DNA from 2 places in the Salinibacillus aidingensis genome. Region 1 is predicted to be linked to the other one. Evidence: riboswitches for the same ligand, from Rfam matches in the RefSeq annotation. Region 1 holds a riboswitch; the other holds the start of a gene.
The links. A riboswitch is a leader RNA that binds a small molecule or an ion and turns the genes downstream of it on or off. The one in region 1 is predicted to bind lysine.
Positions count from the first base shown of each region.

Region 2: it holds a riboswitch for lysine, as region 1 does, so the genes downstream of both, ACZ5OK_RS13320 (Na+/H+ antiporter NhaC family protein) here and dapA (4-hydroxy-tetrahydrodipicolinate synthase) in region 1, are expected to answer to the same signal.

Region 1 is NZ_AP043759.1:1,273,794-1,277,008, reverse strand. Features, by position in the region: gene ACZ5OK_RS06915 (catalase) at 1-383, opposite strand, end outside; gene dapA (4-hydroxy-tetrahydrodipicolinate synthase) at 826-1,722, opposite strand; lysine riboswitch at 1,830-2,009, opposite strand; gene ACZ5OK_RS06905 (MDR family MFS transporter) at 2,163-3,215, opposite strand, start outside.
Region 2 is NZ_AP043759.1:2,496,000-2,499,214, reverse strand. Features, by position in the region: gene ACZ5OK_RS13330 (YunC family protein) at 1-114, shown strand, start outside; gene yunB (sporulation protein YunB) at 279-1,073, shown strand; lysine riboswitch at 1,135-1,316, shown strand; gene ACZ5OK_RS13320 (Na+/H+ antiporter NhaC family protein) at 1,435-2,976, shown strand.

The sequences.
Region 1 (3,215 bases):
CCAACAAGGTCCCAGTTTCCTTCTTCTGTATAGAACTTAATAGCCGTTCCACGAATGTCACGCTCAGCATCAGCTGCACCACGCTCACCTGCAACCGTGGAGAAACGGACAAACATGTCGGTTTTTTTGCCAACTTCTGAGAAAAGATCGGCTTTTGTATATTTTGTAATATCATTTGTTACAGTGAAGGTACCAAAAGCTCCGGATCCTTTTGCGTGCATACGACGCTCAGGAATAACCTCTCTGTCAAAATGCGCCATTTTTTCAAGGAACCAGTAGTCTTCCATTAATAATGGACCACGCTTACCAGCTGTTTTGGAGTTGTCATCGTTTGGTACTGGAGCTCCAAAGGCTGTTGTCATTTTTTTCTTCTTATCACTCATGAAATACCCTCCTACAGATTTGATTATAAATAACTATCATTCTACTATTATCTAACCTTATTAAACCTGACATCTTAAATAATAGTAAAAAACAAGATTGGATGTAAAGAAAAATGCATCCTGATGTTCTCACATGTAACCTTCTAAGTGAGAACGGCAGGCAATTAAGGAAATCGTCCATCCATCCTTATATGAGTGTATTCACTCCTTTCATCCTATGAATATAAGATGTTTGCTTGCCTACTAATTATTATAATGAATAATAAATAAAAATCAATATTTATTTATAGTAATTTTAAATAATGAATCAAATTTCCCTTTTAGTTCAGTGTAACAAAATAAATCGATTGCGTGTAATTCTTTGTTTTATGTTTTTCAATGATCGTTTTTAGAGCCAAAAAAAAGAGAATAGGACTGTGCCTATTCTCTCGATCACTCTTTATTAACCTGCTGCTTCATCTGAACCAACCTGATGATTAGCCAATACCTTATAAAGGGAAGCCCGTTCCGTATCATTTAATGGGACAAGCGGTAAACGGACGCTTCCTACGGGTACACCGATGCAGTTTAAAGCCTCTTTCACCGGTGAAGGACTTGGTGCAGCAAACATCTCTTTCATGAGCGGCAGAATATGACGATGGATAGCCGCTGCATGGGCTGTATCTCCATTTTTATAATGGTTAATCATCTGCTGCATTTCATTGCCAATCACATGGGAAGAAACGGACACAATCCCCGTTCCCCCCACAGACATGTGAGGCAGAGTCTGACTGTCCTCACCGCTGTATACAGTGAAATCATCAGGTGTCTCCGTAATAATCTGAGACACACGATCCAGATCCCCACTTGCTTCTTTAATAGAAGAAATATTAGAGATCCTTGCCAGACGGCTGATCGTTTCAACCTCCATATTTACAACGCTTCGTCCAGGAATGTTGTAAAGCATGATAGGAAGATTGGTCTGTTCCGCAATCGCACGGAAATGCTGATACATTCCTTCCTGGGAAGGCTTGTTGTAATAAGGGGTAACAAGCAATGCCCCATCGACTCCAAGAGCTTCTGCCTCTTTCGTTAAATCGATGGAAGCCTGAGTGTTATTTGAACCTGTTCCTGCAATGACGGGTACTCTTCCGTCCACAGCATCTACAACAAACTGAAATAATCTAAGCTTTTCATCATGAGATAAAGTTGGCGATTCACCGGTTGTCCCGGCAACGACTAAACCGTCAGAACCATTTGCAATTAAATAATGAACTAATCCTCTCGCGGCCTCCAAATCAAGCTCACCATTCTGATCAAATGGTGTGACCATTGCTGTTAGCACTTGACCGAAATTCATAGCTTCACACCCTTTTCATAAATTTTTTTAGGTGTGGAGGACCAAAATAAAAAGCAACAACGAGAGAGCCCGCTGTTGCTTATAGAACATATCTTTTACGTTCTAAAGCATTAGATAGCCCTCCATATAGTCTCCTATATGACAGTCCTGAATTTTATTCAAAAACAGAACCAGCTTCAGGAGAATGAGGCTCCATCCACTTCGGCAGCTCCCCCTTTTCCCATGCTTCTTCAGAGCTCATTCCCCTCCACATGAGTACTAATGGTTACTGCACCTCTATCCTTACTTCAAATATATTGAAAATAAGAATGTATACCTTTGATTACGTATAATTTACCAGAAATAATTAAAATAAACAAGAGAATTTCCCATTTTTTTAAGAAATTTTCCGAATCTCTTAAAATTCCTCGAATATATACCGATATCAGGCTTTCAGTACTCTAATTTACCGTCTGAGCAGATGCTGAAGTGGCTGCTTGCTGATCTTGTTTTTCCTTTGCTGCCTTATTTTCCAAAAAGAATGACAGAAGCATACCGCCAAAGGATAGTGCTGTGGCCACTATAAAGGCAATATTGTAACCGTTGATGGAAGCCTGTTCAGCGATTTGCTGCTGCGCTTCTGCCTGTGTTAATCCCTGAAGGCTTTCCATATTTGGCTCGTAATTTTTCGCAGATGTTGTCATAACTGTCATTAGAATCGCTGTACCGATGGAAGCAGACACCTGCTGCATGGTGTTAGCCATTGCTGATCCGTGAGCATTCCACTCCTGTGGCAGCTGATTCAACCCACTGGTCATCACTGGCATCATCGCCATGGATAACCCAAACATCCGAATGGCATAAATGGTGGCCAGAAATACGAAAGACGTTTCCATAGATAGATTGGTAAAGACTAAAGTTGTCACTCCCACAATCGTCAGTCCGGTTACGGCTAATTTTCTCGCTCCAATTTTATCAAAGAGAGACCCTACAATCGGAGACATAATCCCCATCACAATGGCTCCTGGCAGCAGCATTAAACCAGACTCAAGCGGACTGAATCCGCGGGTATTCTGCATATATAATGGCAGCATGGTTTCTGCCCCAATCATGGACATCATCACAACCATCGTAATGATTAACGCAATGGTAAATCGGCTGAATTTAAACACCCTGAACTCCAGCATGGGCGTTTTCATTTTCAACTGACGCCAGATAAACAAACCGATAATCACTGCCCCTCCAATAATACTTGTCAGTACGGTCTGATCTGTCCAGCCATCCTCACCGGCACTGCTGAAGCCAAATAACAGACCGCCAAATCCGAATGAGGATAAAAGAATCGATAAAACATCAATTTTAGGATAAGTCAATTTCGTTACATTCTGCACATAAAAGTAAGCAATCACCAGTGCTAAAACAGCGATTGGCAAGACGACGTAAAACAGCGACCGCCATGAGAAATGGGCCAGCAACCAGCCTGATAAAGTTGGCCCAATAGCTGGCGCAAAGGC
Region 2 (3,215 bases), 1.2 Mb from region 1:
AAAACCATTGATCAGCTTCTTGAAGCCCCTCTTGATAAGGTAACCATTGCAGCTAAGGAGAAGCATGGCTGGGAGGAAGGCATGAACGCAAAAGAGGCCTTGCTCCGTTTATAAATTTCGTATAAAAGCCCGTTGGATGGTTCATGAATGCCATTCAGCGGGCGCTTCTGATGGATATACTTCTGTAATTTGGAATTAAACGTCAAACATGCTTTTTAAAAATGTGGTCAACCCCTCAGGAAATTGTGCATATATATTTCTCAAGAGGGGGCTATTTCATGAGGAGAAAAATGCTGTTACAACGTAGACCAGGACGGCCTCGTGTGGGTCAAGTTTTTATTTTAACCTTATTAGTTTTTTTTGCTACTGTGTTCTTAACTTTATGGCTGATTGATGAAGGCATCGAGCCAACACTGATGAACATTGCAGAAACAAAAACCAGACAGGTTGCCAGAGAAGCAATCAATGAAGCAGTTGATAAACGAACCGCAGATGAATTGGAAAATGAAAACATGATCGAATATAGAACTGATGATGAAGGAAATATTGTCGGGGCAGGCTGGAATTCTGAATTAGTCAATGAAGTACATAGAAATACAACAATAAGAGTACAGAACTATTTAAAAAAAATCGAAAATGGGGAGATAACCCCGGAGCAATCGCTGGATATTGAAGCCCAGCAGGAAAGTGAAAGTGGTGTAAATACCGAAAATATTAATGAGCATCCTGCTATTGCTGATATCCCTCTTGGTCAGGCAACCAATAATACGATTCTTGCAAATTTAGGCCCAAGAATACCTGTGCATTTTCAACTATTAGGTGATGTGCAGTCGGATATCGTTGATGAATCCGAGCCTTTAGGTATTAATGGTGCTATTTTAAGTCTGTATGTAGAACTTCGTGTTTCCGTCCGTATTGTTGTACCATTTTCAACGGATACTGCAAAGGTTACGCAAAAGGTTCTGGTGGACAGACGAGTCATTCATGGAGATGTTCCTGAATTTTATGGTGGGGGAAGTGAAGGTGGTGGCAGCAGCCCTGATGTGACGGTTCCATATGATTCCTTGCAATAGTTCAAAGGTCATGATAGAATTTAAGAGTGAAAAATGAATAATGACTTTAACCTTATCAGAACGATGAGGTAGAGGTGCAGTTTTCAAGAGTACTCAATGGGAGGATGACAAACGGTGATCATTGAGGAAAGGGGAAGTCTGCCGAAGTGAAAATGAGGATCACCGAGTTTTCGCTGGTATATTTCTAAATAGGAAATATACTGTCATGCAAGGAAATGGATTGCATGAAGCGCTACTGATCGTGATTAGGACAACATATTACTGCGAGGTAATGATTGGTTGCTAATCATTGCCTCGTTTTTTTATGCTCAGTAAGCTTCCTTCATCAATCCTGACAATTTTGAAGGGAGAGATACACATCATGACAGGAACGATTTATTCATTAATTCCACCACTTATTATGATCATCTTAGTATTACTAACGAGGAAGGTTCTCCTTTCCTTGGGTGCAGGAATTCTTCTGGGGGCACTCTTTATTCATCAATTTGATATAGGTGATTCACTGAAAGAAGTTTGGAATTCTTTTTATGGAATCTTTATTGATGGAAACGCCCTTAATATCGGCAATTTCTATTTGCTATTATTTTTAATTTTCCTTGGGATGATGACGGCATTTATGACTGCTTCAGGCGGCACACAGGCATTCGGAGCGTGGGCCAGCAAGAAAATAAAGACCAAAAGAGGAGCTCAATTACTGCCTTCTGTCTTAGGAATTATTATTTTTATTGACGATTATTTTAATAGTCTTGCCGTTGGACAAGTTTCCCGTCCACTTACAGACCGTCATAAAGTTTCCCGGGCAAAGCTTGCTTATCTGATTGATTCAACATCTGCACCTATGGCGGTATTATCACCTGTTTCAAGTTGGGGTGCTTATATTATTGGTACGATTGGAATTATCATTGCGGATCATGAATTGACGAATTTTCAGGCGTTAGGTTCCTTCGTTCAAATGATTCCGATGAATATTTATGCCATTATCGCTATCGTATTGGTCTTCTTTGTCACCCTGTTCGAACTTGATCTGGGCGCTATGAGAAAACATGAACAGCGTGCAGAGGAAACAGGTGATTTAGTTGATCCGGAAAGAAAAGATATACCAGGTGACCTTAAGGATCAATTCGCACAGGTTGAGTCCGGCCGTATTTTCCACCTTCTTGTACCGATTATTGTTCTTGTTATCTCCACGGTTTCAGCTATGATTATCACAGGTATGCAAAATAGTGGGGCAGGCGCTACATTGCTTACAATCTTTGAAAATACGAATGTAAATAAGTCTTTATTTAGTGGAGGACTTATAGCCGTTTTACTTGCATTTTTATTTTATCTCTTACAGGGTGGAAAGAAATCTCCTTCCCTTAAAGTTCTTGCTGAAGGAACAAAATCCATGCTTCCGGCTATCTATATTTTAATTCTGGCGTGGATGATTGGTACGATTATTGAAAACCTTCAGACTGGCGAATATCTGGCACAGGTCGTACAGGAATCTGAATTAAGTTTAGCTTATTTACCATTAATTATTTTTCTCGTTTGTGGATTTATGGCGTTTGCTACAGGTTCTTCCTGGGGAACATTTGGCATTATGCTTCCGATTGCAGGGCAAATTGCCGTTGCCATTGATGTGAATATGCTTCTGCCAGCTCTGGCTGCGGTGCTGGCTGGTTCAGTATTTGGAGACCATTGTTCACCGATCTCTGATACAACCATTCTGTCTTCTACAGGAGCAGGTTCGCACCATATCGATCACGTCATCACTCAAATTCCATACGCCGTCATTGCAGCACTGGTTACAGTGGTAGGATATCTTATCTTAGGATTTACCGGCTTTGTATGGATTTCATTATTCGCTTCCATTTTACTGTTGCTTGTCATTGTTATGGTTTTAAAACGAATAGCAGGATAATATACTGAAGAGCAAGGCTTAGGCTTTGCTCTTTTTTCTTGGCCTAGGAAATTATAAAATAAACGATATTTGGATAAGAAAAACAGGGGAGGCCACGGCCGGCTCCAGCCCCCAGTGACTAGCGAGACTTCCTTCACCTCCGTCCGATAAGTCAACATCAACTCTCTACGTTCGTTGTGTTTCCTTTTCCGCGTGTTAACTGGCTGTAAGACCCCCTGTAAGAAATAAGTGGGGGTCAA